3 regions of the Alcanivorax sp. NBRC 102024 genome follow, and region 1 is predicted to be linked to each of the others. Evidence: predicted binding sites of a transcription regulator. Region 1 holds the regulator's gene; each other region holds the start of a gene.
The links. The regulator LexA, encoded in region 1, represses DNA repair genes until DNA is damaged. The targets are predictions, from matches to a motif close to TACTGTNTANNTANACAGTA.

Region 1 (10,156 bases):
CGGAGCGGCTGACCGGACTCAGACCCGGGTTCTCTGCCCGGCCCTGCAGGGCCGACAGATACAACTCCGAGGCAGTGATCGGTTTGCCGGTGTCGGTATAGAAACGGGCTTCCAGGGAGGCCTTGAGGTTGTTGCCGAAACGACGACTGGATTCCAGATTGATGGCTTTCTCGTCGTTTTCCAGGTCGTAAATCACGCCGGCAAGTATCTCTGTGGACGCCACATCGTTGAACGTAAACCGGGTAGCCAGCAGAACGTCATCCTGGAAAGGGGATGCCAGCGCCTCATCCCGATCCTCCCACAGGTACTCCAGCAGCCAGCCCAGATCCGCCGGGCCGTCGAACACTCCCACCTGGGTATATTCGAAGCCACCATCCAGGGCGGTAAAACGGTCGCCCTGGCCGGAACGGGTAATGGCCTCCATCTTCCATAGCCAGCCGTTGTTCAGGTACTGGAGCTCCAGGCCGGTCTGGTCAATCACGTTATACAATGGCACCAGCTGCGGATCGCTGCCGGCCGGCAGGCTGCCGGTGAGCAGCAGGGCCTGCAGTTGTTGCGGGCTGAGGGCCTCCGGGAGCAGCAAGGGTTCACGGCTGGTCCCGGAGAAATGGGACAGCGCCAGTTCCAGGCCATTATTGAAATACTGCTGGTAGCGCAACGCCACATCCACCCGTTTGTCTTCGGCACCGGATTCGTAACGGGCCTGGTCAGACACCGGCAACGGCGTGCGCGGTCGCCCCTCTTCTCCGGCATAAGTGCGCTCACGGAATCCGGGCAACAGGAACAGGTCCACAATGCCCCAGTCCCGCACCGTGGAAAGATTGAGCATGGGCTGACCAAGCTTTTCCTCGCCATCCACCTGATCCACCAGATCGGTCTGGTTGATGATATCCACCAGGTGCCGTCCTTCCGTCACGCCCCAGAACACCTTGCGAATCCCCACCCGGGATTCCCAGCCGCGGCCCACATGAATCCATGACAGCTCACGAATATCGGCGTGGGTGCGCTCGCTATCGTTCTCGTCCACCCGCAAATAGGGAATGAAGGTGAACAGATCATCCCGGTTATTCCACTCGTGGAAGACCTCGCCCTTCAGGTACAGGGAGCCATTGGTGGAATAATCCGCCGCCTCATAGGGCGATGACTGGGTAAAGTAACGCCCTTCCAGGCCCGCCTCGCCACGAAACTCCCAGGCAACCGCCAGGGATGGCAGCACCAGCAGCGCAGCCAGACTGTGTCGCCATACCATGATCAACGGGCCCGTTTCAGACTGTTCTGGTTGAAGTCCGCTTCCGTCAGGCCGGTGTCATAGCGATAGTTGCTCCAGAACAGGTCGGTGGCCTTGCCGGTCTGATGATTGACCATGGCCATCTTGCCGGGCTGCCAGAACCGGTCCTGGTACTGGGCGAAGTCGCTCATGGTGAGGGTTTTCAGCAGGGATTTCTTGCGGTCGTAGTAATCCACCTTCCAGGTGCGGTATTCCTGCTGATCAATCCAGGCCACCTGCTTGGTGTAGCCGGAGTTCTCGTCGGTGGGGTAGCGTTCCATCACAAAGCAGGTGAGCTCACCGCAGGCTTCGTCGCGCAGGTATTTGTAAGTGTATTTCTCCACTTCCTGGCCACGCATGTCCTCGAAACTGAATTCACTGCCCATAAAGGGGCCAGACTTGTTCCGCGAGGCAATGGTCTTCACCCGACGCAGGGCCGGCAGATAGAGCCACTGGTCATCATCGCGGGTCTTGTAGCTGTAGGTCAGCAAGGCGGTGCCACGCACATCCCGGGGCGTATCGAAAATGGTCAGGCTCTTGTCCCCCTCCTCGCCGGTGCCTTCCAGGGTACTGACCCGCAACTCGCGCTCAGAGGTATCGCCACGCCCGGTGATCAGCACCATGCGCATGTCCGCCTGAAAGTCACCAAAACCCGCCCCGCGGCGATCCGCTTCGCGGGCGATTTCCAGACCTTTCTCTTCCGGCGTCTGGGCATGGAGAACAGGAACGGCACAGGCCAGAGCCAGACCGGCCAGCAACAGGCGTACTTTCATGATAAACCTCGGTTTGGTTGGTTGTTGATCACACCGTTATGGGTAACAGTGTGTTTACCATGATAGGGAGGATAGCGGAAAGCGAGATGCTGAAGGGGCCAAAAAGCAGTTAACAGTTAATAGTGAACAGTTAACAGCTCGCGTGCTGAGCAAAGTTTCATTTCAAATGCATGAGGCCGCGCCCAAAGGGATGAGCGCGGCCTCATGCGTTAAAAGCAAAGACAATCGCGATTCGCGTAGCTGTTAACTGTTCACTATTAACTGTTAACTGCCTTCACCACTCCTCCAGATACCCCACACAATGCTCCACCAGCTCGCTGACCCGCTGGATGGCATTGCTCAGGCGCTCCAGGTCGCCTTCTGCCAGGGGGGCATAGCGGTCTTCTGCCATCAGGTTGAGAGCGTTGGCATCGCTGGGCGGGGCTGGCCGACGGGCCAGGCCAGCGGCCCCCATGGCACCCTGCATTTCCCCGTCCAGCCAGGCGATCAGGTCCGCGCGGTCGGCCAGGGCCTGGCCGAGGATGGCCATTTCCGGGGCTTCCACTTCAGAATCGCGGAATGCCTGAACCAGGGCAGCCAGGCTGAACAAGTGGTCGGCACCGGCTACCTGATAGGTATTGGCAGACTGGCGCGCCAGACCAACCAGGGCGGAATAGAGATGAAAGACCACGGCACCACGCAGGGCCAGGCGCACCGCAGGCACCGCACCAGCCTGTTCACGGGTGAGCTGACGTAGCAGGGCCTGGGCAAAATAGATCCGCTCGCGCAGACCACTGACGGCATTTTCTCGGACCATTCGGGACATGGGGACTCACAGAAACTATGGATATAACGGGTTAACCTGACCGTAGGAGCTATGCTTGCATGGCGAACCTGCTCGCGATGACCCTGGTTTTCGCCATGCAAGCATAGCTCCTACAAATAAAGGCGGTCAGGATTTCTTGGCGGCGGCCTTTTTCTTTGCCGGGGCCTTCTTTTTGGCGGGCGCCTTTTTCTTGGTCTGTTCCTCGACCCATTTGCCGTCCCGGTAGAAGGCCATCCAGCCGGTGGCCTTGCCGTCGATCTCGCTCATCACGTACTGCTCTTTGGCCTTTCGGCTGTAACGCAGGACCCCGGGATTGCCGTCCGGGTCTTTCGCCGGCGCCTCGGCCAGGTACTTGTGTTTGGGATCAAGCTGCTCAGCGACGCTCTGGATTTCCAGGATCAGCGGCGGCCGGGTTTCCCGGTTTTTGGGAAACTTGCTGGCGGCCAGGAACAGGCCGGAGGCACCATCGCGCAACAGATAGTGATCGTCATCGTATTTCTCGCACTTCAGGTGCGGCATGGGAATCGGATCGGCCCGTGGCGGTGCCGGCTCGCCGCTCTTGAGGAGTTTGCGGGTATTACCACATGCCTCGTTGGTGCACTTGAAGAATTTCCCGAACCGACCGGTTCGCAGCTGCATGTCGTTGCCGCACTTTTCGCATTCCAGCACCGGCCCATCGTAGCCCTTGATGCGGAACTCGCCCTTCTCGACCACATAGCCGTCACAATCCGGGTTATTACCGCAGATGTGCAGCTTGCGCTTTTCGTCGATCAGGTAGTTTTCCATGGCGGTGCCGCACTTCGGGCAACGCTTCTTGTTGCGCAGTTCCTTGGCTTCCGCTTCTTCATCGTCAGCATTCACCGACTCGGCTTCTTCACCGGGCAACAGGTTCAGGGTCGCCGTGCAGCGTTCCTTCGGTGGCAGGCTATACCCTGAACAGCCCAGAAAGACCCCGGTGGAACCGGTACGGATCTGCATGGGCCGGCCACACTTGGGACACTCGATGTCGGTATCCGTGGGCAGGTTGGCACGCATACCGCCAATGGCCTGCTTGCCACTGCCCTCACCCTGGGCCGCTTCCAGTTTGGCAACAAAATCCCGGTAGAACTCATCGAGCACATCCTGCCAGTTACGGCGGCCCTCGGCGATTTCATCCAGGGTTTCCTCCATGCGGGCGGTAAAGCTGTAATCCATCAGGTTGGGGAAGTTTTCCGCCAGACGATCAGTGACGATATCGCCCATTTTTTCCGCGTAGAAACGGCGGTTGTCCTGGCGCACATAGCCACGATCTTGAATGGTGGAAATAATCGCCGCATAGGTGGACGGACGACCAATGCCACGTTTTTCCAGCTCCTTCACCAGGCTGGCTTCAGTGAAACGGGCCGGCGGCTTGGTGAAATGCTGATCGATGTCCACCTGGTCGATGGTCAGGCGGTCGCCCTCTTTCACATCCGGCAGCAAGGTATCTTCCTGACCCTTGCGCGAAGCGGGGGGCTGGATACGGGTCCAGCCGTCGAACTTCATGATGCGCCCCTTGGCCTTCAGCTCGTAGTCATTGCCGGTGGCGGTGAGCGTGGTGCTCAGGTATTCCGCCGGGGGCATCTGGCAGGCAATAAACTGGCGACGGATCAGTTCGTAGAGACGCTGGGCATCACGCTCCATGTCCTTGAGGGAGTCGGAGGTGCGGCGCACGTCGGAGGGGCGGATCGCTTCGTGCGCTTCCTGGGCGCCCTCCTTGCTGCTGTAGGACAACGGCTTCTCGGGCAGGTACTTGTCGCCCAGTTTCTCGCCGATCCATTCCCGGCAGGCTGCCACGGCATCTGCACTCAGGTTGGTGGAGTCCGTACGCATGTAGGTAATGTGGCCAGCTTCGTAGAGGCGCTGGGCCATCATCATGGTCTTCTTCACCCCGAATCCCAGGCGGGTACTGGCCGCCTGCTGCAGCGTGGAAGTAATAAAGGGAGCCGAAGGCTTGGACCGGGTAGGACGTTGCTCACGCTGGCTGATGGTCAGCGTACCGGCCTGCAGCAATGCCTGACGATGTGCTTCCGCGTCATCGCCATTGTTGGGGCGGAAGTTCTCCCCCTTGTGCTTGGCCACTTCCAGGCGCAGGGCTTCGCCCTGATCACTGTGGGTGTCGCTGCGCATTTCCCAGAACTCTTCCGGAGTAAAGGCGCGGATTTCCCGCTCTCGCTCCACCACCAGTTCCACCGCCACGGACTGCACCCGTCCTGCGGACAGGCCACGGGCAATCTTTTCCCACAGCAATGGCGAGATCATGAAACCCACCACCCGGTCCAGGAAGCGGCGGGCCTGCTGGGCTTCCACCCGACTCAGATCCAGTTTGCCCGGCTGCTCAAAGGCGGCCTGAATGGCTTTTTTGGTAATTTCGTTGAACACCACCCGGTCAAAGCGACTGTCATCACCGCCGATCACTTCCCGCAGGTGCCAGGCAATGGCCTCCCCTTCGCGGTCCAAATCCGTGGCCAGATAGATGCGGTCGGCCTTGGCGGCAAGACGCTTGAGTTCGTCGATCACCTTTTCCTTGCCGGGAAGGATCTCGTAATGGGCCTTCCAGCCGTGCTCCGGGTCGACCCCCATGCGGTTGATCAACTGGGCCTTGGCCTTCTTCTTTTTATAGGCTTCGCGCTCCTCCTTGGGCAGTGAGCGCGTATAGGCGGCCTCCTTGGCACGTTCCTGAGGGGTGCTCTTCTTGGAACCGCCACTGACCGGCAGATCGCGTACGTGGCCGACGCTGGACTTCACTACGAAGTCGTCGCCCAGGTAGCGGTTGATGGTCTTGGCCTTGGCAGGCGACTCCACAATAACAAGAGTTTTTCCCATTCTCAGGTTCTCAATGGCGGCGGTTTGTTGAACAGAGCACAGACCGGCTGCCCTTACCCCACTATGACAGTGGCTGGGGCGACGCAGGTCCTCTTCGGGCGCTATTTAGACAGCGCCGGTATGGCCGGGTCAAGCTCTGCTGTCTTCCGGGGAGCCTCTGAATAACCCTCCACGTGCCCGATCTCCCGGGCTGGATCGCAATCCCGGCGCGAGTTTCACAGCGTCTGTCTCTCCCTCCACGCATCCCCCTGGACATGCAAAAAAACCGGGGAACGTCAGCCAGCAGGACCCGCAGAGCGCGCCCGCAAGGCACCACGGGCTCGCAGTGAGTTCGTCAGAGGCACCGTCTTTTTAGTAGTAGACCAGAGGCGGTTGTGGAGCAACCCTCAAAGCGGCGCTCTCCCCCCCCTGGAAAGCCATTGAAAGCGCGTTATACTGCAGAAAAGTCACCGTCTCAGGGAGAGAACCGTGCCGAGCCCCTACCGCCGAATTCTGGTCGCCATTGATTGCAGTGATGAGTCTGCACAGGTGCTATCCCGTGCCGCCGGGGTCCTCTCCGGCAACGACGGTGAACTGCATCTGATCCATGTGATCGAGCCCCTGGCCCTGGCCTACGGTGCCGATGTGCCCATGGATGTGACCGACCTGCAGAGCGGCCTGATGCAACAGGCCCGCGAGACCGCTGACACCTATGCCAGCCGCTATCAGATTCCCGCCGACAATGTTCATGTGGAGCTGGGCTCCATTGAGAAGACCATTCTCGACCAGGCTGACAAGCTGCACGCCGACCTGATCGTGGTCGGCAGCCACACCCGCAGCGGCCTGGCCCTGCTACTGGGCTCCACCGCCCGGGGACTGGTGCCGGGGGCGCATTGTGATGTGCTGGCGGTGAAGGTGGATCAGAAAGGCAATTAATAGTTAATAATGAATAGTTTCGCGGTTGGATGCTTGAGGAATACGAAAGCAAAGAGGCCGCGCCCATAGTATAGGCGCGGCCTCTTGCGTTGCAGCACAGATAACTCATTCCGCGACGTTATTAATTATTCATTATTAACTATTAATTGCCCTCAAGTGAGCTGCAACGCCCCCGTCCCTTCCGGGCCTTCTTCATTCCAGCGACACAGCAATTCTGCCAGCCCCTGGGCCTGAACCTTGAGAGCCGCCAGTTCTTCCCGGCTGCCTTTCTCGCCGTGAAACACCGGGAGTTTGCGCATGGACTGGACCAGCTCGTGATCCGGAGACTGCATTCTTTTGACTTCCAGCGTCCAACGGATGTGATGAACGATCATGTGGAAAAAGGCCAGCCGCGTCGCCAGTGAATAAGGACCGTCATCCTCGTTGAACTGATTGAAGTCCAGGCTTGCCAGCACGGCTTCGCGGGCATTCTCCGCCACCTTGATAGTGGCGCTGCGCGGCGTGCCCAGCAGCATGGAAAGGGTGCCGAAGACTTCACCGGGAGAAACGTAATAAAGTGGCGTGTCGCCGGCATGCTCCGAGAGCACTTCCAGTTGCCCCCGCAACAGGAAATACAAGGTGGAATCCACATCCCCGGCACGAATCACCGTGTCACCGGAACCTGCCACCCACAGGCGCGTATTGCGCTCCAGATGCGCGAATTCATGCTGGTCGTCACGGGCAATTTCATTGAAAAACGGGACACCGGATAACAGTTGCCGAGTCCGTTGTTGGCCGAAATCATTATTATTGGCCTGCTCCATCTACTATCCCCAGGTCTGATGGAATTATTATCGGAGACTCCGGCTGCAGGGCGAATCCGGAAGGACACGCAACCGCTCAGAAGCTCCCTTCAATATGCTAGTGCCAGCGCTCCCATAGGACAACGATATCCTCCCTCAACGGTCGAAAAACCGACCCGGACAACTGTTCAAATAGCACTGTTCATATTATCAGTACCTGTGCTAGCATCGGTTTTGTAGCACCGGCTGTCAGCCTCGACTGACAGCCTGGTCAGCCAGAAGCGCCATTGGCGCCCCGGCATGGAACCGAAATCCTGCGGGAAACATGGAGAAGGTTATGAGCAGCAAACTCACCGATCGCCAGCAACAGGTACTGGATTGTATCCGCGAATGTATCGCCGATACCGGTATGGCTCCGACGCGTGCGGAAATTGCCGACATCATGGGCTTTCAGTCCAAAAATGCCGCCTCTGACCACCTGAGAGCACTGGAACGCAAGGGCTTTATCAAACTCCACAGCGACCGCTCCCGCGGGATTCAGCTACTCGATAATGCGTTCTGGTCGGAAGAAGAACTGCCGGTGGTGGGCAAGGTCGCTGCCGGCGTTCCCATCGAGGCAATCGAGAACGTGGAGCGCACGGTTCCCGTCCCCCAGGGGCTGTTCAAACAACGGCCAACCTACCTGTTGAAGGTACAGGGCGACAGCATGATCGAGGCCGGCATTTTCGATGGCGACCTGATTGCCGTACGTAAATCCAACGTGGCCCGCTCCGGCGAAATCGTGGTAGCCCGCATTGACGAAGAAGTCACAGTGAAGACCCTAAAGTTGAATAAATCCAGCGCTACCCTGCTACCGGCCAATGAGGCGTATGAGCCCATCAAGGTGCCGGCGGATCAGTTGATCATCGAGGGTATTTTTGTGGGGCTAATCCGTGATCCGAATTCTTACTAGTGCCGTTCTGCTATTGATGAGTGCCGTCGCCATGTCCGATACGAATCTTCTCGCCCCTTGCCCGGATTCGCCCAACTGCGTGTCCAGCCTGGCAACCGATGAGGACCGCCGGGTCGCTCCGCTGAAGGTCGCACAAACCCGCCAGGCAAGCATGGCCCGCCTGCAGGCACTGTTACGCCAGTTACCCCGGGTTGAATTCGACGTGGTCGGTCAGTCCCGCATTCAGGCCCGCTTCTCCAGTCGCCTGCTTCGCTTCGTGGATGATGTGACTTTTTATGTCCGTGAAGATGGCATGGTAGAAGTACGGTCCGCATCCCGGGTGGGTTACTGGGATTTAGGTGCCAACCGTCGTCGGGTAGAATCCCTGCGCGAACAACTGGCGGAGCAGGCCCCTGATGACAGCACCTCACAACTCTACCCTCAACACGGCTCCCGTTCATTGGGCTGATATCGGCGTCAACCTGACCGACAAGCAATTCCAGGACGATCGGGACCAGGTACTGGCACGCGCCCGCTCCGCCGGGGTGACCTGGCAATTGCTCACCGGTACCAATGTGGAAGAATCCCGCCAGGCCATAGCGCTGGCAAGCCAACACGACGATTTGTTTGCCACTGCCGGCCTGCACCCCCATAGCGCCCGCTTCTACTCGCCGGCGCTGGAAAAGGAACTGCGTGAACTACTGGGACAGCAGAGCGTAAAAGCCGCCGGCGAGATGGGGCTGGACTTCAATCGAGACTTTTCCCCGCGTTCCGACCAGGAGCACGCCTTTGAGGCCCAGCTGGCACTGGCAGTGGAGCATAAGCTACCGGTGTTTCTCCATGAACGTGATGCCCATGAACGCTTTGCGCCCATCCTGAAAGCCTATCGGGATCACCTTGTGGGTGCCGTAGTGCATTGCTTTACCGGTTCCCGCGAGGCACTTTTCGATTATCTGGACCTGGATTGCCATATCGGCATTACCGGCTGGATTTGTGATGAACGCCGCGGGAAACCACTGGCAGAGCTGGTGCACAATATTCCGGATAACCGACTGTTGCTGGAAACCGATGCCCCCTATCTGCTGCCGCGGGATCTACCGGAGCCGCCCCCGAAGAAGCGACGCAATGAGCCTTCATTGCTGCCCTGGATCGGTAAACGGGTGGCGAGTTTGCGGGGGCAAGATGTGGCCCGGGTGGCGGGCATGACGAGTGAAAACGCGCGAGCGCTGTTCAGATAAGCGAAACCAGACCCCGTTGGAGCTTTGCTCGCAAACCGAAGCTTCCCGAGGGAGGGAACTGCACCAAGCCCTCGCCTTGCAAGCAAGGCACCAACCGATCAGGTCTGGCTTCGCCAGTGAAAACGCACCCGCAGGGGCGGTATCACCTCGCCTTCCGGCTGCCCGACCATTTCCGCATGGGCGGAATGATGGAGCAAATGCGCCGTGCTGGTGACCAGGGTCTGGAGCTGGTTGTTGGCGTGCTCAGGGCCATTAAAGCGCATGATCTTGCCACTGTCGTCGGCCACCCAGTACCAGGTTTCACCGAAACGCACCTTGACGGTACAGACGGACAGGCAGGCTGAGAAGATCTCAACCTCATCGGCTTTGCGCTTGTGCAGTTTCTTCGGGCTGATGGTTTCCATATGAGCAATAATGGCTCCACGGCTGTGAAGCCCGCATCAATCACTCAACCTGCCAGAAATTGCTGCACATCCAGCAGACCAAAAGGCCAACCCAGCTCCCGTCCCTCCTTCATCAACACGGGAATGCGTTCACCGTATCGCGCCAGCAACTCATCATCCTCAGCCACATCAACCAGCGTCAGCGTGATATCCGGTGC
Region 2 (10,156 bases), on a different contig from region 1:
GTTCAAGGAGCTGCTGGATGTGGAGCTGCCGGACTTCCCGCGCATGCCGTTCTCTGAAGCCATGCAGCGTTTTGGTTCCGACAAGCCGGACCTGCGTATCCCGCTGGAGCTGATCGACATCGCCGATCTGCTGGCCGGTGTGGACTTCAAGGTGTTCTCCGGCCCGGCCAACGATCCGAAAGGGCGTGTGGCGGCCATGAAAGTCCCGGGAGGGTGCAGCCTGTCCCGCAAGGACATCGACGGCTATACCAAGTTCGTCAGCATCTACGGCGCCAAGGGGCTGGCCTACATCAAGGTCAACGATCTGGCGGCGGGTGCTGAAGGGCTGCAATCGCCGATCCTCAAGTTCCTCACCGAAGAGGCCATCCAGGGCATTCTGGAGCGCACCGGCGCCGAAACCGGCGACCTGATCTTCTTCGGTGCCGACAAGGCCAAGATCGTCAACGAAGCGCTGGGTGCGCTGCGCGTCAAAGTGGGCCACGACCTGAACCTGGTCGAAGGCGACTGGGCCCCGTTGTGGGTGGTGGACTTCCCCATGTTCGAAGAGGACGAGGGTCAGTACTACGCCCTGCATCACCCCTTCACCATGCCCAGCTGCAGCCCGGAAGAACTGAAGAGCAACCCGGAAGGGGCCCTGTCCCGTGCCTATGACATGGTGCTCAACGGTACCGAACTGGGTGGGGGTTCTATCCGTATCCACAACCCGGCCATGCAGCGTACCGTGTTCGAGGCCCTGGGTATTTCCGATGAAGAGGCGGACGAAAAGTTCGGCTTCCTGCTCGACGGTCTCAAATACGGTGCACCGCCCCACGGTGGTCTGGCTTTCGGTCTGGATCGCATGGTCATGCTGATGACCGGCTGTGACTCCATTCGTGACGTGATCGCTTTCCCGAAAACCCAGACCGCCTCCTGCATGATGACCAATGCGCCGTCACCGGTGGACAGCAAGCAGCTGCGTGAAGTGGGTGTGCAGGTACGAAAAGAAGACAGTTGATTCGATAACAACCGGCGGCGCGGCCCGGCCGCGCCGGTCTGTTCGTAGCAATTACGGGAGACACCATGGCAGGACACAGTAAATGGGCCAATATCAAGCACCGCAAGGCGGCCCAGGATGCCAAGCGCGGCAAGATCTTTACCAAACTGATTCGTGAAATCACCGTGGCGGCCAGAATGGGCGGCGGTGAAACGGCGGACAACCCGCGCCTGCGGGCGGCGGTAGACAAGGCCCTGGGTCAGAACATGACCCGCGACACCATCGACCGGGCCATCAAGCGCGGCGCCGGTGGTGATGACGATGCCAACATGGAAGAGATCACCTACGAAGGCTACGGCAAGGGAGGCGTGGCGGTGCTGGTGGAAACCATGACCGACAACGTCAACCGTACCGTCGCCGAGGTGCGCCATGCATTCTCCAAGTTTGCCGGTAATCTGGGCACCAGCGGTTCCGTGGCCTTCCTGTTCACCAAGCGTGGCGAGATCTTCTTCGAGCCCGGCGTGGACGAAGAAAAGCTCATGGAAGTGGCCCTGGAAGCCGGTGCCGAGGACGTGGAAGAAAACGACGATGGCAGCTTCCTGGTGATTACTACGCCGGACAAGCAGTTCGGTGATGTGGTTGACGCCCTGCGCGAGGCCGGCCTGGAGTTTGCCGATGCGGAAGTCACCATGCATCCCTCCACGGAAGCGGAGATGGATGCGGATACCGCTGAAACCGTGCAGAAGATGATCGATATGCTGGAAGATCTGGACGACGTGCAGAACGTTTACACCAATGCCAGCTGGCCGTCGGAAGAAGAGGAATAGCTACTAGCTACGAGCTGCTAGCTATCAGGAAAACAAAAAACCCCGCAGAGTCGGGGTTTTTTGTTATTTGGCTTGCGCATCCTTCGGGCCGGGCCACAATCCTGCTAGAAGCTAGAAGCTAGAAGCTAGAAGCTAGAAGCTAGAAGCTAGAAGCTAGAAGCTAGAAGCTAGAAGCTAGAAGCTAGAAGCTAGAAGCTAGAAGCTAGAAGCTAGAAGCTGCTTCAACTGGACATATGGACAGCTGTAAGGTACAACTGGACCAGTTTTTATTTTCGGGTCAGCGGCTTATGGCATTACTACTGGGGATCGACCCCGGCTCCCGGCGAACCGGCTACGGTCTGGTGGAGCAGGTGGGCAACCGCAGTCGGGCAGTGGCCTTCGGGACCATTACTACGACCCATAAGGACATTCCCCCGCGCCTGGGTGAGATTTTCGCCGGTATTCATCAGGTGGTGATGGATTATGGTCCAGCGGAAGTGAGTATCGAAAAGGTGTTCATGGCCCGCAACGCGGATTCCGCCCTGAAACTGGGGCAGGCCCGGGGAGCGGCCATTGCCGCGGTGATGCAGGCTTCGCTGCCGGTGTTTGAATACTCTGCCCGCCAGGTAAAGCAGGCAGTGGTAGGGCGCGGCGGCGCGGAAAAGGGGCAGGTGGCGGAAATGGTCAAGTATCTGCTTGGCCTGGAAAAGCGCCCCCAGGAAGATGCCGCCGATGCGTTGGCCATCGCCTTGTGTCATGCCCATATGCGTGTGTCACTGGCCCGGATGGGTGGAGCCACCGCAGTCAGAAACGGACGAATACGCTAAAAAGGACAGTAAAACACAGCCATGATAGGACAACTGCGCGGAACCCTGCTCGAGAAACGCCCTCCAGTGCTGTTGCTGGATGTGAACGGGGTGGGCTATGAAGTGGAAGCCCCCATGACCGTTTTTTACAGCTTGCCGGAGACCGGTGAGCCGCTCACCCTGCACACCCATTTCGTGGTGCGTGAGGACGCCCAGTTGCTGTATGGCTTTGCTGATCGCTATGAGCGCGAGCTGTTTCGGGCACTGATCAAGGTCAACGGCGTCGGCCCGAAAATGGCCCTGGCCATTCTCTCCGGCATCGAGGCAGACCGGCTGGCGCAATGCATTCACGATCAGGACACCACCTCGCTGGTGAAAGTGCCGGGCATTGGCAAGAAAACCGCCGAACGACTGGTCATCGAAATGCGTGATCGGCTCGACAAGATTGATGGTGGTCCAGTGTCCCTGCCGGGGCAGACGCCTCTGGCCCAGCCGGACGATGCCCGCTCCGATGCCATCGCTGCCCTGGAAGCGCTCGGTTACCGTAACAAGGATGCCGCCGCCGCCGTTGGCAAGGTGGCAGAGGAAGGCGCCACCAGTGAGCAACTGATCCGCCTGGCACTGAAAAGTCTGGCGCGCTGACCCTGGTAGGAGCCATGCTCGCATGGCGAACCTGGCGGCGAATCCACTGAAGGGCGTTTGAAAACCTGACGTTTTTTCGTGGCTCGCATTGCAGCCTTGGCATCATGGTTTACTTTGCGACCCATCACAGGGCGCCTTCGGCAGGCTCTTCCAGGAAATCTACAGGGAAAGATGACTGCCGGTACCAATCCGTCTACGCTAGCTCAACATCACTCTCATAACGCTGGGTCTCCCTACTGCAAGCATGGAAAACGACCGTCTGATTTCAGCTGCCGCTGTTGGCACCGGTGAAGAACAGCAGGACCGGGCCATCCGCCCGGCCAGTCTGGCTGACTATAAAGGCCAGCCGAAAGTCCGCGAGCGCATGGAAATCTTCATTGATGCTGCCCGCGGCCGCCAGGAAGCGCTGGATCACACCCTTATCTTTGGCCCGCCAGGTCTGGGTAAAACCACCCTGGCGCATATCATTGCCCGGGAAATGGGCTGCGAACTCAAGTCTACCTCCGGGCCGGTACTGGAAAAGGCCGGCGACCTGGCGGCCATCCTCACCAACCTGGAAGAGGGTGATGTGCTGTTCGTGGATGAGATTCACCGCCTGTCTCCGGTGGTGGAAGAGATCCTCTATCCCGCCATGGAAGATTACCAGCTGGATATCATGATCGGTGAGGGGCCGGCGGCCCGCTCCATTAAACTGGATCTGCCGCCGTTTACCCTGGTGGGGGCCACCACCCGGGCGGGCCTGCTGACTGCCCCTCTGCGTGATCGGTTCGGGATTGTTCAGCGGCTGGAGTTCTACTCCGTGGAAGATCTCTCCGGGATTGTGATTCGTGCCTGCGACATTCTTGCCATTCCCATTGATGATGCCGGCGCCCTGGAAGTGGCACGTCGTGCCCGTGGTACGCCGCGCATTGCCAACCGGCTGTTGCGCCGGGTGCGCGATTACGCGGAAGTGAAGGGCGAAGGGCGAATTACCGAAGCCATGGCCCAGCGTGCGCTGGACATGCTGGAAGTGGATAGCTGCGGCCTGGACGGCACTGACCGGCGTTTGCTCGACATGATCATGCATAAATTTGATGGTGGTCCGGTGGGTCTGGAGTCCCTGGCGGCGGCGCTCAATGAAGATGCCGGCACCCTGGAAGAAGTGGTGGAGCCCTATCTGATTCAGCAGGGCTTCATCCAGCGTACCCCGCGCGGCCGGGCTACCACCAACCATGCCTGGCGGCATTTCGGGTTGCAGCGGCCGCGTAAGGACGGTGATTTGTTTAATGATTGAAAAAAAGCCGCAAAACGGGGAATTTACCCTGCCGGTGCGCGTCTACATCGAGGACACCGATGCCGGTGGCATCGTCTATTACGTGAATTACCTGAAATTCATGGAACGGGCGCGCACGGAATTCATGCGCACCCTGGGTTATCAGCATTATGTGCTGGCCGATGAGAACTTCCAGTTTGTCGTGCATTCGGCCAATGTGCAGTACCGTCAGCCGGCTCGCATTGATGATGCACTGGTAGTGACCGCCCGCTTGAAGCAATTGGGCAAGGCGACGCTGTTTTTCGAGCAGCAGGTTCGCCGGGCTGACACACTGCTTTGCCAGGCCGAGATCAAGGTTGCCTGCGTGAATGCAGATACATTGAGGCCCGCCGGGATCCCGGTGGACCTGTACAACAAATTCAAAGCAGCCAGCGAAGGAGAAGGGCTTAATGGTTGAGGCATCCAGTATGTCCGTCATCAGTCTGATCAGTCATGCCACCATTGTGGTGCAACTGGTCATGGTGCTGTTGGTGCTGGCGTCGTTGACGTCCTGGTACATGATCGTCAGTCGGTATCGGGTAATGGGCCGGGCCCACAAGGCGGGGCGAGCGTTTGAAGAGAAGTTCTGGTCCAGTGATGACCTGGCGTCGCTTTACAACCAGAGTCGCAAGGATCCGGACGTGGACGCAGGCACGGAAGCCATTTTCCGCGCCGGTTTCCAGGAATTCGTGCGCCTGTCGAAAAGCACCCGTGGCGCTGAAGCGGTGATGGATGGCAGCCAGCGTGCCATGCGTGTGGCCCTGCAGCGTGAACAGACCCGCTTGACCAAGCACCTTCCTTTTCTGGCGACAGTGGGGTCCACCAGTCCCTATGTGGGGCTGTTCGGTACGGTGTGGGGCATCATGAACTCATTCATGGCCCTGGCCAACGTGAAGCAGGCCACGTTGAGTGTGGTGGCACCCGGCATCGCCGAGGCCTTGATTGCTACGGCCATTGGTCTGTTTGCCGCCATCCCGGCAGTGATGGCCTACAACCGTTTCTCTGCGCAAAGTGATGCTCTGCTCACCGAAAACGAAATGTTTGCCGAGGAGTTCTCCTCGGTACTGCACCGTCAGGTTCACGGACGCGAGGGGTAAGCCATGAGCGGCGTGAAGATCAGGGTGCCGCGCAAGCTCGTTGCCGAGATGAACGTGGTGCCCTACATCGATGTGATGCTGGTGCTGCTGGTGATTTTCATGGCCACGGCGCCGATGATGACCCAGGGCATCAATGTGGACCTGCCCGACAGCAACAGCGAGCCCATTGATACCACCAAGGATGAGCCGGTGATCATTTCGGTGACCGCTGATGGCAGTTACTACATTGATGTGGGCAGTGACAGCCGCAAGTCTGCCAGTCTGGAAACGGTGCAGGGGCATGCCTTGCGGATTCACAAGCAGAAACCTGCCACCCTGTTTTTGGTCGAGGGCGATGGCCAGGTGGCCTATGCCAAGGTAGTCCAGTTGATGGGTGCCTTGCAGGAAGCCGGCATTACCCAGCTGGGTCTGGTAACGGAACCGCAGGGCAGCAATGAGTGATCGTGGCGCCGCGCTGCTGTTTACCCTGTTCATTCACCTGCTGGTGTTTGGGCTGCTGGTGTTCAGCTGGAGCACCGACCCGGCATTGCACAAGGCGCCGGTGATCCCTCCCCATGTGAAAGCCACCATGGTAGAAACGTCCAAACAGAAAAAGGCGCCGGTGAGCAAGCCGAAGCCGGAGCAAAAGCCAGCGCCGAAACCGGAACCGAAACCCAAGCCAAAGCCGAAACCCAAACCGGAGCCCAAGCCCGAACCCAAAAAGCCTGAGCCCAAACCCAAGCCGAAACCGGAGCCGACCAAGAAACCAGATCCGAAGCCGGCCCCCAAACCTGACCCAAAGCCTGACCCCAAACCGGTCATCCCCGATATTGAGGAGCCGAGTCTGGAGGAAATGCTGGCGGAGGAAGAGCTGGAGATGGCCAAGCCGATGGAGCCCTCACAGCAGGAATCCCAGGATGCGGTCAGCAATGCGGATCAGTCGGATGTGGAGGTGGCTAGTTTCAAGGACCAAATTGGTGCAGCTATTTACCAGCGTTGGCGTATTCCTGGCAACTATCGAAACAGGGATGATTTGAAGGTTATCGTCAGAATTCATCTCATCCCAGGAGGAGAAGTGGTGAATGTGACTGTGGTTGAAACTAGCGGATATCCTCAGCTTGACGAATCGATTGTGAACGCAGTGGAGTTGGCCAGTCCTTTACCTGTGCCTTCAGGGGAAACATTCAACCAAAATTTCCGCTCATTCTTGTTCGGATTTGTACCCAAAGGAGCCTCTCAGTGATGCGTTTTCTATTAATTGCTGTTATGACCATGAGTGCGGTCATGGCCAAGGCAGAGCTTTTGATCACTATTTCGGAAGGCCGGGTGGATGCGGTGCCGATTGCCATCGTGCCCTTTGAGGGGGCACAGAACGCGCCCGAGGATGTGTCGCAGATCGTGCAGGCGGATCTGCATCGCAGCGGCCAGTTCAAGCCGTTACCCGCGGAAGATATGCTCAGCCGGCCGCGCAACGAGAGTGAAGTCATCTACCGGGATTTCCGTGTGTTGGGCGTAGAATACATCATTACCGGCAGCATGAAGGCTCAGGAAACCGGTGGCTACGAAGTCAGCTATGCCCTGTTCGACGTAAACCGGCAGGTGAAGGTGATGTCGGAGACCTATCGCCCGCCGGTTTCACAGCTGCGGGATGTGGCCCATGCCATCAGTGACCGGATCTATGAGCAACTCACCGGTATCCCGGGGGCGTTTTCCACCAAAATTCTCTATGTGACGCATAATCGTAGTGACAAAAACCCTTTCCAGCTGCAATATGCCGACGCCGACGGGCACCGTGTTACCACTATCCTGCGTAGCCAAGAGCCGATCATGAGCCCGACCTGGTCACCAAATGGCAGGAAAGTTGCTTATGTCTCTTTCGAGGATGACGGGATGCCGGCCATTTATACCCATGACCTGGCAACCACCAACCGGGAAAAGGTCTCTAGCTTCAGGGGTATCAATGGTGCCCCGGACTGGTCACCGGATGGCCAGAAGCTGGCGCTGACCCTGTCGCGGGACGGTAACCCGGAGATTTACATGCTGAATATCGCCACCAAGCAGTTAACACGGCTGACCCAGCATTATGGTATTGATACGGAGCCTCGCTGGCTGCCGGATGGGGAACACCTGGTGTTCACCTCCAGCCGTTCCGGCGGGCCCCAGATTTACAAACTGAACATAAATGATAAGTCGGTCCGGCGAGTGTCATTCGAGGGTGCGTATAATGCCCGCCCGGATGTCACGCCTGACGGTCGTTATCTTGTTTATGTACACCGGCGTAATGGAAATTTTAACGTCGGGGTGCAGGACCTCCAGCGGGGCACATTCAATATTGTGACCCGCACAGACATGGATGAATCGCCCAGTGTTGCGCCCAATGGAAGTATGGTAATTTACGGGACGCAAGATCGGGGGACGGGGGTTCTGGAAGCCGTATCCATCGATGGTAGGGTCAAGGTGAAGCTGCCGTCGAAGGAAGGTGAAGTCAGAGAACCGGCCTGGTCGCCGTTCCTCTGAGTGATTCTCGGAGTCCAATACTAGGAAATTATAGGAGCTTTTCGCATGCGTTCATTTCTTAACCCGCTGTTCGCCCTGATGTTGGCAGCTGCCCTGGCAGCCTGTTCCAGCACCCCGACTGAAGATGACAGCTCTGCAACCGACGATATGTCCCAGCAGACTGATACCTCTCCGGTAACTCCGGTTGAGCCGTCTACTCCGTCCAAGCCGGACACCAGCAGCATTCCGCTGACAGCTGACAACTTCTACAACCATCCGTCCAACTACGATGGCACCACTGACAGCCGGGTGATCTACTTCGCTTTCGACAGCAACACCGTTCCGGCGGCAGCTTTCGAAACTCTGCGTGCCCATGCTACCTATCTGAAGAACAACTCCAACGCCAAAGTGCGCCTGGAAGGTCATGCTGACGAGCGCGGCACCCGCGAGTACAACGTGGCTCTGTCCGAGCGTCGTTCCAAGGCCGTAGAGAAGTTCCTGCGGGTTCAGGGCGTGTCTTCTTCCCAGCTGGAAATCGTTTCCTACGGTGAAGAAAAGCCGGCGGCATTTGGTCACAGCGAAATGGACTGGGCCAAGAACCGTCGTGTAGAAATCAACTACACTGCCGGCCGTCCGTAAGGCATGAAAGCAGTAAAGAGAACGCGCCTCCTCGCAGGCGTCGTGCTCGGCTCCCTGGTGTTCTGTGCGCAAGCACAGAACACCGGGCCGCTGGCCGTTGAAGAGAGAAGCCTGGCGCAGGCCCGCTCCGGTGGCAGTAGTGCCGGTAGTACTGCAAGTCAGGATGGGTTGCTGCTTCTCATGCAGCAACAACAGCAGTTCGAAGAGCAGATACAGCAACTCCAGGGTCAGATCGAAGAGTTGCGGCATGAACTACAGGTCATGAAGGATGCTGAACGTGAGCGCTACCTGGACCTGGATACCCGAATCAATACGCTGGCTGAGCAGAGCAAGACCGAGCAGCCAGAAGAGAGCGCCGACAGTGCGGCGCCCAATGACCCCGAAGCCGACCGTGATGCCTACAGTGCCGCCAAGGACAAGCTGATCAAGCGCGACTTTGATGCGGCGGCAGAAGCCTTCGAGGGTTACCTCAATGATTTTCCCAACGGGCAATTCCGTGCCCACGCCCACTTCTGGCTGGGCAAGGTCTACAGTAACCTGAAGACCCCGAAGCCGGAGAAGGCCCAGGCCCAGTTCCAGGCAGTGGTAGACGACTACCCGGAACACAGTAAAGCGCCCACCAGCCTTTATACCCTGGCAGTGATGCAGGCCCGTGACGAGCAGGTCTCCCAGGCCAAGGTGAACCTGCACAAGCTGGTCAAGCAGTATCCGGACAGCTCGGAAGCCAACCAGGCGAAGACGCTGTTGGAACAACTCGATAAGTAATCCCTATCGTTGCCTTGCCGGCGGCACAGACGCCGGCAAAGGTGATAGAATCCGCCGCATTTCCCCCTCCCGGGTGCTCAGGAGATGTTGTGGACCTCCGTCTGACCGAAATTTTCTATTCCCTTCAGGGCGAGGCGCGAACGGTTGGCCGGCCCACGGTGTTCGTTCGTCTGACCGGCTGCCCGCAGCGTTGTGTCTGGTGCGACACCGAGTACGCTTTTTCCGGTGGCGAGAAATGGTCTCTCGAGGCGATCCTGGCGCAGGTGGCCGGTTACCAGGCCCACTACGTGACGGTCACCGGCGGCGAGCCCCTGGCCCAGCCCAACTGTCTGGGGCTGCTGACCGCCCTGTGCGATCAGGGGTATGAAGTCAGCCTGGAAACCGGTGGCGCCATGGATATTGCGGAGGTGGACCCGCGCGTCTCCGTGGTCATGGACCTGAAAGCGCCGGGCTCCGGCGAGCAGCACAACAACCGGCTGGAAAACATTCCGCTGCTGCGCCCCCATCACCAGGTCAAGTTCGTGCTGGCGGACCGCAAGGACTATGACTGGGCCCGATTCATGCTTGATCAGCACCAGCTACCCCAGCGGGTCGGCGACGTGCTGTTTTCTCCGGTACAGGGGCAGTTGGCCCCGGGAGAGCTGGCTGACTGGATTGTGGCG
Region 3 (10,156 bases), on a different contig from region 1:
ATGAAACTCGGAATGCTGAACGCCATTGGCATACAGCCGCAGGGTCCGGCCTGCTCGACGCACTTCGTAATGCACACCTTGCAGGTCGGTTTTCCAGATCAACGCCACACTTATTTTTCCAGAGTCAGGGTCAGGCCAGCCACATTGCCATCGACGGTGGTTTCGTTCAGGAACACCCGGTTCTGATCAATTCCCAGGGTCTGCACCAAGGCCGCTTTGGCATTTTCACCCCGCAGACGTGCCAGTTCGGTGAGTTGCGCCCGATCCAGCGCTTGGGCGTCGGCTGCCAGCATGGATTCCCAGGCAGCTCTGGCCAGAATCGTTTCCCGCTGTTCATCGTCTTCGGGTAGCGGGTCGCTGACCAGACTCTCCACGTCACGGTCGGTGCTGGACTCATAGCGCCGAATCAATTTGCGGCGCCACTTCTTCTCCAGCAAGGCGTCATCGATACCTAACCAGTCCTCATCAGCCACATCCCGTCCAATGGCCTGCGCTGCCAGCGCAGTACGGTCCGCTTCATTGGTCGTGCCGACCAGCCCCACCCTGAGCTGCGGGCGCTCATTGAGCACTTTGGCAAGCGCATCCAGGGCTGAGGCTGTGTCCGACTGGATCTCGGCATCCCCTGCCGAAAAGGCAATGGTCTCAAGGTTTTTGCCACCGGCCAGCGCTGACAGCACGGAAAACGGTGCCGTGGCTGCCTTCACCACGATATTGCTCAAGACCTTGAGCACCATGCCGCCCACGCTGAAACTGGGATCATCCAGATTGCCGGCCATGGTAACGGGCAGGGTAATTTCGCCGGACCGGTTTCGCAGGACGGAAAGCCCCAGTTTAACGGGAGCTTTCACCGCCTGTTCGCTGGGGACCTGTTCACCCAGATAGAACTCATCGGCACGAATATTGGTATCACTACTGAGCTGGTTTTTTTCGATGGAGACTCCCGTGGTGACACCCAGCTGGCCTTTTTCCACCTTGTAGCCCAGGTATTGACCGGTGTAGGGAGTCAATCCGGTCATTTCATAGTTCTGCAGAGAGACATTCAGATCCGTGAAGAGAGGCTCCGGTGTCAGCGACCCTTTCACCGTTAGGGGTGCGTAGCGATCCACCTGCGCACTCAGATCAATCCTGGCCCGCCTACCCGGTCGGGTATCCAGATTGCGCAGATTACCGGACAGTTGGTACAGGCCGATCCGGAAATTCGGGCTAAGGGACAAATCTTCATGGCGAATCTGGCTGCCCACCAGCCGCACACGATCCACAGTGACCTGCCAGGGCTCGCTCTGACTCTGGCTATTGGCTTTATCCGGAGAATTACCGGAAGGCATACCCGCCTGAATCCGTGCGGCCACATCCCGACCCTGGGCATCCACCCGGTTGGCCAGATCCATCCCGGTGAGCCCCACCTCACCGATACGCACAACCTGTTCAGCCGTGCTCAGTGACAGGTCTGTCACGCGGCCCTGGTTGATCTTCAGCAAGGACTGGCCATTTTCCAGCAAACTGACATTTTCCACCGTGGCGGAGGCATTGACCGACACATCCGCGTTCTCACCTTTCACGCTGGCCCGGGTATCCAGGGACAACAGTCCGTCGGCCAGCACCAGCGGCGCTTCCCGTTCCAGCCATGGCGAGAAGGGTGTCAACGACAACCCTTTCAGCCCGGCCTGGGCATCCATACTGAAAGGCGTCAGATTGCCTTCACCGGAATGGTTCAAAGTGCCGCTCTGCTGGATCTTGCTACTGCCTTCCCAGCTAAACGTGGCTGGCTCGCCGATAATCAGGTTTTTCAGGGTCAGGGTGCCGTCGGACAGCGCCAGGGTCTGAGCCGGTTGCAGGGTGCGATCGGTGAACCGCAGTCCACTGCCGGCAACCTGCACGTTCTCCAGGCGAACAATCCATTCGCTTTTACCTTGCTGAACTTTCTGGGCCGCCTGCTCTGCCTTCTCTTTGACTTCCTCGACGCGCTCCTCCGCCGCCTCCCGATCAACAGGCAGGAACAGCGTTGCCAGATCAATGCCCTGACCATCCAGTACCACAGTGACACCGGGATCGGTAACGGTCACATTGGGGATCGTCAGTTCCTGGGCATGGGAGTCCAGCGCCACGCCTTCAACGCGAACCTGCGGCAGGGAGACACTGGGCGTGTCCTCACCGGGTTTTAACAGCTGCAGCTGTCGCAATATCAACTGGCCGTCGCTGAGCAGCACCCTGGGTTGAGGCTCCGCGTTGAATTGATACGCGGTTTCCACATCCAGCTCACCGGACGGCACCGTAAAACGCACTTCGTTCTTGAGCAGGCGCGCCAGCGGGACCAGATCGACCTTTTCCACATTCAAGTGGCCCTGCGCGCTGAAGGGGGTAAATTCGAAACGGCCCTGCCAGTCAAGGACGCCGCCGTCCGGCCCTTCCAGGCGAATGGCGTAGTCATTGCTGTTTTCGTCCTTGCTCTTGGTAGAGAAGTTGCTCACCGTGAAGGCCAGCGGCAGCACTAAAGTCTCTGGCTCTTCACCGGTGGCCTCGGTAAAACGCAGATCGCCATCGGCAAGACTGAGGCTGGCTATGGAAATGGCCGGCAACCCCGGCTCTTCCTGCTCCGGCTCCGCGGCTTCCTCCTCCGGAGTCTGGGCAAGCTGCGTCTGGATATGGCTCAGCACATCATCAAAGCTGAAGGTATTACCGGGGTTGCGCTGGGCCCGCACCGTCAAGGCATCGAGCATGATCTCATCAAAATGCCAGCTCCAGCGGAACAGGGAAGACAGCTGGAAATTCACATACAGCTGGTTGAATCCGAGCAACACCTCGGTCTGGTCGTCTTCAATGGAGAAACCTTTCACCGTGGCGCTTAGCACCAGAGGGTTGATCTTCACCTCCTCAATGGTGACTTGCCGACCGGTCAGGTCTGCCAGTGCCTGCCTGGCATTATCCCGGACCAGGCCCGGTGCCAGGAAAAACCCCAGCAAGGCATAAAGCAGATAAAGGCTAGCCAGAATAATCAGGGTTTTCACTTTCCAGCTACTGCTTTTCCAGGCCTGTAGCACCTTCACAACTGCCTCCTTTCAAGACCTTTCAATGTTGACGCCATGGTAGCAGTTGCGCGCGCCAGTGGCGCCCCAAACCCATTGCGCCACCCGGACGGCTGTGGAAAATGGGCGCATCTTGCACAGGAGTCCTGCCATGAGCGACAACTACCTTCTGAACATGTATGAAAAAGCCCTCAAGCTGCCTGCTGGCCGCAAGCTGTTTTCCATGGTGTTCAGCCGCAAAGCCCCCTACTTCGCTACTATTACCCCGACCATCAGCGAACTTCGCCCCAATTTCTGTGAGGTAAAGTTCAAGAAACGTAAAGGTGTGGAAAACCACATCCAGACGGTGCATGTGATCGCTATCTGCAACGCCCTGGAATGCGCCATGGGTGCCATGGCGGAAGCGTCCGTGCCCAAACACCTGCGCTGGATCCCCAAAGGGATGAATGTGAATTACACCGCCAAGGCCACCAGCGACATCACTGCTACCGCCGAGGCCAACCCGGAAGACTGGAAACCCGGCGACCTGCCCGTCACCGTGAAGGCCATGCGTGATGACGGCACCGTAGTCGTGGAAGGCACCATCAATCTCTGGATCAGCGAGAAACCCAAGAAGGGCAATTGATCGTTGAGAATGATCAGGTACCGCCCTGCCCTCAATACACCCGGGGTTGGGTGAAAACGCAAGAGGCCGCGCCAGGATATCCCGGCGCGGCCTCTTGTGTTTCCTGGGCGACGTTTTCCGCCAACCTCTGGTGGAAGCGCTAGCCTCCCTGAATCAATCCTGCTGCCGCCACCGCGGACTCTTCAATCAAGTCAGCCTGAATCAGGCCACTGCGCTTCAAGGGTTTGAAATCATGATCGCCACTGGCGAGCCAGTGCACCCGAACGTTCCCCGGCAAGCCATAACCCGCCACTTCCTCCGGCTTACCGAAAGGGTCACGCTCACCCTGGCATATCAGCATGGGCACCGTCAGATGCCGCAGATGCTCGGTGCGGGTTTTCTCAGGTTTGCCCGGAGGATGAAACGGATAGCCCAAGGCCACCACCCCGTGGATGGGGGGACAGTCTGCTTCCGCTGCCAGCAGCGAGGCCATACGCCCGCCCATGGACTTGCCGCCGATCCACACGGGCAGAGAGCCCTCCGGCAACACCGCCAGTACCTCCCGGAAGTGAGCCAGCAACTGGGGGGCGCGATTGGGGGGAAACTTGCGCTGTTCCTGACGCCGGCGCGCCATGTAGGGGAACTCGAACCGGACCACTGAGATCCCCCGCCCGGCAATGGCCTCAGCCATCACGTTCATGAAGTCACTGTCCATGGGCGCTCCGGCGCCATGGGCCAATACCAACAAGGCAGAAGGTTGCTCGGCACGATTCCACAACAGCTCTATCACAACGCCATCTCCAACGCCTTGAGCTGAGCCTGCAACGCCGTTTTGAAATCGACCCGGAAAAGATCCAGCCCCGGTGTATCAAGTATCTTCTCTACCACCGGTGCCGGATGACTGACCGCCCAGCAACCGATCAGAGTCTGTTGCACCTGCATGAGATAGGTGGCCGCCTGATCCCCCGTCAGGGCATAGGCCTGCTGTATCCGTTGCGCCAGGACCGTAAAGCGGGACAGCAGCGATTGTTTGAACTCACGGGCCGCGTCTTCCTCCAGATTCTGTTCCAGCACCGAATGCAGGATCGCTGTCAGACGACAAAACAACGGCCGCGCCACCAGCAGCTCGGACAGGGCCTGCCACAGCGGCAGGCTGTCATTCACCGGCGCCAGACTCACCTGCTCCAGCTCGTCCAGGTAGAGGCCCAGAAACAGGGCTTCCTTGGAAGAGAAATAACGATACAAGGCCGCTTTGGTAACGCCCGCCTTGCGGGCAATGGACGCGAGGCTGATCGCTTCAAAACGCTCCTGCTCGAAGAAGGTGGCCGCTGCCGCAAGAATCTGGGCTCGCCGTTCCGCCTTCTGCTCCGGGGAGCGGGCGCGTTGAAAAGGACATTCGGCCATAGTGAACCTCTGATTGAGTCGGGTAGCAGGCCTGCATTTACATCATGCCGGCCTGATTTCCACCGAAACGGTTATCCCGTCATTACCCTGCAGGGCGGCATGACAATAGGGTGCAATTGGCCTCAGGCGAACAACACCCACACCCTTACAGGGTCATTGGGACCGGGTCATTGATAAGCACGGAGACAAACGCCGCCTGGTCTGAACACCCGGAAGCCGCGCTAAAGTGCCACCGCGACCTCCTGGTTTAGCCAATGACGGCAACTATCCCTCGCGCTATCAATGCTCAATATTTCGGATGCAGCTCGCCCCGGCCCCAATGCTTCCCATGGGAGAAGTCGTCTGCAGATTACGCCTGCAGCATGCCTGCCAGTCGGCGGGTAATCATACGGGGGGACAGTTTGCCCATCCACACCAGCAGCAGGTTTTTCAGCCCGGGAATCACAATGGCACGACGGCGTGCCGCCAGGGATTTCTTCACCACCGCGTCCGTTCTCATGGTGCCTGCCTTGAACAACAGGGTGTCGGTCATGTGTGCTTCGGTGGCGAACTCGGAGTCGGTGGCGCCAGGACACAGGGCGCTCACCGCCACGCCGCTTGCTTTCAGTTCCTCATGAAGACCTTCGGAAAACGAAAGGACAAACGCCTTGGTGGCATAGTAGATAGTCATGTTCGGACCAGCCTGGAACGCCGCCGTGGACGCCACATTGATGACAAACGCATCCTGAGCCTGCTTGAGAGCCGGCACCAGGCGCCAGGTCAGATCTACCAGGGCGGTCACATTCACCTGAACCATATCGAGCTGGCGCTGCAGATCCAGGTCGGCAAACTGCCCCCGATCACCGAAGCCGGCATTGTTGATCAGACCGGTCACCGCAATCTGCTGTTCTTCGAGCGCCTTGACCAGTTCTGCAGATGCCTGCGGCTGCGCCAGATCCGAAGCAATACACGCCACCTCAATGCCGTGCCCGTCACGCAGCTCAGCCGCGAGCGCTTCCAGCCGATCCAGTCGCCGGGCAACCAGTACCAAGCTCTTCCCTTCCGCCGCCAGTTGCCGGGCAAATTCCTTACCAATGCCGGCGCTGGCGCCAGTAATAACGACTGCTTGCATGTCTTCTCTCCATTAAGTAACCATTGGTCACTAATTTAGAGAAAACTTACCGCCATGTAAATAACCGCTGGTCACTTAACCCATTTGCCTTGCCACTACCCCTTGAGAGCCCGGGTTTTCAGAGGAATCTTCGCTTTACGAGCAAAGCTCCAACAGCGCCATCGCTTCAGATCGCCCCCTCGGCCACCCCCCAGAGGTTGAGCTGACCATGGGGGCCCGGCGGCACAAAGCCACTGGTATCCAGGGATTGGGCTTCCCTGGCTTCCAGGCCGGCCCCCTTGCAGGCGGAAGCAAATCGCTGCCGTAACAGATGCGCCCAGGCTCCCTGACCGCTCTGTCGCTGATGCCAGCGGCTATCGTAAATGGCGCCACCATGGAGATCCCGCATCACCGACATCACCTTTTCCGCCCGCTCCGGGTAATGCTCATGGAGCCATTCCTGCCACAGTGGTCCCACCTCATGGGGCAGGCGCAGCACCACATACCCTGCCTGCTGCGCCCCCGCCTGGGCCACCTGCTCGACGATATCTTCCAGTTCGTGATCATTGATAAAGGGAATGACCGGCGCCACCAGCACCGTCACCGGCACACCGGCCCGGCTTAACTCACGAATCACCTTGATCCGCTCACGGCCACCACTGGCCCTCGGCTCCAGCTGACCCTTGAGACGGTTGTCCAGCGTGGTCACGGACACCGCCACCGAAGCCCTGCTCTGACGAGCCATGGGCGCAATCAGATCCAGATCACGGAGCACCAGGGTGCTCTTGGTAATCAGGCTGAAGGGATGCTGACAATCCACCAGCACCTGCAGCAATTCGCGGGTGATACGACGCTCTCTTTCAATGGGCTGGTAAGGGTCTGTCACCGTGCCCAGCACAATGGGGCGGCAACGGTAAGAAGGTTTGCGCAGACTATCGCGCAGCACTTCCGCCGCATTGTCCTTGCAGAAAATTTCACTCTCGAAGTCCTGCCCGGGTGATAGATCCACATAGGCATGATTGGGGCGCGCGTAACAGTAGATGCAACCATGCTCACAGCCCCGGTAGGGATTGATACTCTGCTCGAAGGGCAGGTCCGGACTGCGGTTGGTCATGATCAGGCTTTTCGCCTGTTCACGGTGATAGCGGGTGGGTCGGTTCACCGGCGCGTCATCCCTGTCAGTGTGGCTGACGGCAAAGCGCCCCGGTATCTGGCTGAGGGTACCCCGGTTCACAGCAGGCATAATGGCTCCTGTCGAATACTGTCTTTTTGTACAGTATATCGAGACGAGCCCGGACTCAATACTTTTTACCCAACGCTACCCACCCACTCCGTTGGCGCCTTGCGAGCAAGGCGCCAACGGGGAAATGAGGGCGGGACATAAAGGGCCCTCACAAACTCCGCAGCTTGCGCAGCTCCCTTACCCCGACCGCCAGTGTCATGAAATCGTGAGGGCTGTCGGCCTGCAGGGTTTGCAGGCGGTGAATGCCGAAGGCAACCTTGCGGCTGGCCTTGTCCTCCCAGGCCTCGAAACGGGCGGTGGCGCTGTCGCCCTCCTGCTCCAGCACCTTGGCCGCGACCTGACGGTGCAGGCGATAGGTGTCTTCGCGCAGGTTGGCGCGGGCCAGGGCCTGCCAGCGGCCCTGTACGCTCAAGTCGATGATGGAAGACAACAGCCAGAGAATCTGCAGATGATCACCCACCAGGAAATAGACTTCCGCCGCCAGCTTCAGTGGCACCTGGGCCTGTGAGGCCAGCTCGATCACGTCCGGGGCGCTACCCAGCACCATGGTGTTGGCGAGCAGGCGAGCCTCTTTTTCCGGTACACCGTCGTCGCCCATACCGGTCACGGCCTGATCCCACTCCTGACGGTAACTGCCCGGCAGGATGTCCGGCAGCATGGCTTCCAGTTCGCCAATGGACTGGCGATAACGATTGACCGCTTCCGCCACCGGACGGCGCCCCCATTTGTAATGGATCAGCCAGGTGGTGACGTGTTTCATCAAACCTATGACACGGCCATAAAGTCGCAGCTGTACCTGGCTGTCCACTTTGCCATCCAGCCCATCCACCGGCGCCCAGTACAGGTCACCGTCAAACACCGCATGGGCCATGGCGTAGGCCTTGACGATGCGATGCAATGACAAGCCGTGTTCGTCCGCGTAACGATGAGCAAAGGAGAACCCCATACGATTGACCACCGCATTGGAAAGCACGGTGGCAATCAGTTCCCGTCGCAGGCCATGGGCCAGCAAATCCTCGCGGTAGGATTCCACCAGCTCGCTGGGGAAGTAGTTGAGGACGTCCTGATCGAAGAACGGATCGTCCGGCACATCGGTGGCCAGCATGGCATCGAACAGGGCGTTCTTGGTGTAGGACAACAGCACCGACAGTTCCGGCCGGGTCAGCCCCTTGCCCCGGGTGCGCCGCTCGCTGAGTCCTTCGTCATCCGGCAGGTATTCCACCGACCGGGTAAGCATGCCCTGGCGCTCCAGGGTGCGCAGGTGGTTGGCGTGTTCGTCGAGACGACTGGGCGCATTGAATTCCAGCAGGCTGAGGGCCAGGGACTGCACATAGTTGTCGCGCAGCACGGCGCTGGCCACATCATCGGTCATCCGTTCCAGCAGCGGATCCCGGGTTTCCCGATCCAGACGACCATCGCGCAGCCGCTGGTTAAGTGGAATCTTGATGTTCACTTCCCGGTCGGAGCTGTGCACGCCGCCGGAGTTGTCAATGGCGTCCGTGTTGATACAGCCGCCGTTCAATGCGTATTCGATGCGGCCCAGCTGGGTCAGCCCCAGGTTGCCGCCCTCGCCCACCACCTGGCAGCGCAGGTCGCGGCCGTTAATCCGGATGGCATCATTGGCCCGGTCCCCCACCTGGGCCTGGCTTTCATTGCTGCCTTTCACATAGGTGCCGATGCCGCCGTTCCAGAGCAACTCCACCGGTGCCTTGAGAATGGCAGTAATCAGTTCTGCCGGGGTCAGGGTCCGTTGTTCGATCCCCAGGGCCTCACCGGCCTGCGGGCTCAGGGTGATGCTCTTGGCGCCGCGCGACCAGACGCCCCCCCCTTCGGAAATCAGCGAAGCATCGAAATCCTCCCAGGTGGTACCGCGGGTGGTGAAAAGACGCTGCCGCTCGGCAAAGGTGGTTGCCGGGTCCGGGTCCGGATCAATAAAGATGTGCATGTGGTTGAATGCGGCCACCAGCTTGATCTGTTCGGACAACAGCATGCCGTTCCCGAACACGTCGCCGCCCATGTCGCCAATGCCCACCACCGTAAAGGGCGTTGTCTGAATATCCTTGCCCGCTTCCCGAAAGTGTCGCTTGACGCTTTCCCAGGCGCCACGGGCGGTGATGCCCATCTTCTTGTGGTCGTAGCCGGCACTGCCGCCGGAGGCAAACGCGTCCCCCAGCCAGAAGCCGTATTCCTCGGCCAGACCATTGGCAATATCAGAAAAGGTGGCCGTCCCCTTGTCCGCCGCCACCACCAGGTAGGGATCGTCGCCATCATGACGGACCACCGATTCAGGCGGCACCACTTGGTCGCCAACCCGGTTGTCGGTGATGTCCAGCAGGCCGCGAATGAATTCCTTGTAACAGGTGATGCCCAGTTTCTGCCAGGCCTCCCGGTCCGCCGGGTTGCCGCGCTTGAGGACGAATCCGCCCTTGGCCCCCACCGGCACGATAATGGCGTTTTTCACCATCTGCGCTTTCACCAGGCCCAATACCTCGGTGCGGAAATCCTCTCGCCGGTCAGACCAGCGCAGCCCACCCCTGGCCACCGGACCACCACGCAGATGAATCCCCTCCATCTGGGGGGAATAGACAAAGGTTTCATACATGGGCAGCGGCGGCGGTAATTCCGATACCTGACTCGGGTCCAGTTTCAGACTCACATAGGATTTGTCACGGCCGGCGGCATCCGGCTGGTAAAAGTTGGTCCGCAGCCCGGCCCGCACCACACTGAGAAAAGCCCGCAACACCCGGTCCGCATCCAGGGAGGCCACCTGATCCAGCTGGTGATCCAGAGTC

Region 2: a site for LexA is predicted at 2,024-2,043, ahead of ruvC (crossover junction endodeoxyribonuclease RuvC). Genes of this name have one in related genera too.
Region 3: a site for LexA is predicted at 7,381-7,400, ahead of A0251_RS07785 (PA0069 family radical SAM protein). Genes of this name have one in related genera too.

What each region holds. Positions count from the first base shown of each region.
Region 1 covers NZ_BDAS01000004.1:215,047-225,202, reverse strand. Annotated here, with positions in the region: gene A0251_RS08950 (hypothetical protein) at 1-1,249, opposite strand, end outside; gene A0251_RS08945 (outer membrane lipoprotein-sorting protein) at 1,252-2,040, opposite strand; gene A0251_RS08940 (hypothetical protein) at 2,315-2,845, opposite strand; gene topA (type I DNA topoisomerase) at 2,972-5,689, opposite strand; gene A0251_RS08930 (universal stress protein) at 6,158-6,604, shown strand; gene A0251_RS08925 (cyclic nucleotide-binding domain-containing protein) at 6,757-7,407, opposite strand; gene lexA (transcriptional repressor LexA) at 7,724-8,338, shown strand; gene A0251_RS08915 (DUF1499 domain-containing protein) at 8,370-8,786, shown strand; gene A0251_RS08910 (TatD family hydrolase) at 8,734-9,555, shown strand; gene A0251_RS08905 (DUF6482 family protein) at 9,654-9,959, opposite strand; gene A0251_RS08900 (glutaredoxin family protein) at 10,004-10,156, opposite strand, start outside.
Region 2 covers NZ_BDAS01000006.1:109,564-119,719, forward strand. Annotated here, with positions in the region: gene aspS (aspartate--tRNA ligase) at 1-994, shown strand, start outside; gene A0251_RS11150 (YebC/PmpR family DNA-binding transcriptional regulator) at 1,060-1,800, shown strand; gene ruvC (crossover junction endodeoxyribonuclease RuvC) at 2,088-2,606, shown strand; gene ruvA (Holliday junction branch migration protein RuvA) at 2,628-3,227, shown strand; gene ruvB (Holliday junction branch migration DNA helicase RuvB) at 3,472-4,500, shown strand; gene ybgC (tol-pal system-associated acyl-CoA thioesterase) at 4,493-4,936, shown strand; gene tolQ (protein TolQ) at 4,929-5,615, shown strand; gene tolR (protein TolR) at 5,619-6,056, shown strand; gene A0251_RS11185 (cell envelope integrity protein TolA) at 6,049-6,837, shown strand; gene tolB (Tol-Pal system beta propeller repeat protein TolB) at 6,837-8,111, shown strand; gene pal (peptidoglycan-associated lipoprotein Pal) at 8,157-8,729, shown strand; gene ybgF (tol-pal system protein YbgF) at 8,772-9,494, shown strand; gene queE (7-carboxy-7-deazaguanine synthase QueE) at 9,584-10,156, shown strand, end outside.
Region 3 covers NZ_BDAS01000003.1:318,892-329,047, forward strand. Annotated here, with positions in the region: gene A0251_RS07755 (hypothetical protein) at 1-108, opposite strand, end outside; gene A0251_RS07760 (DUF748 domain-containing protein) at 111-3,044, opposite strand; gene A0251_RS07765 (hotdog fold domain-containing protein) at 3,175-3,648, shown strand; gene A0251_RS07770 (alpha/beta family hydrolase) at 3,788-4,417, opposite strand; gene A0251_RS07775 (TetR/AcrR family transcriptional regulator) at 4,414-5,031, opposite strand; gene A0251_RS07780 (SDR family oxidoreductase) at 5,381-6,142, opposite strand; gene A0251_RS07785 (PA0069 family radical SAM protein) at 6,309-7,364, opposite strand; gene A0251_RS07790 (NAD-glutamate dehydrogenase) at 7,513-10,156, opposite strand, start outside.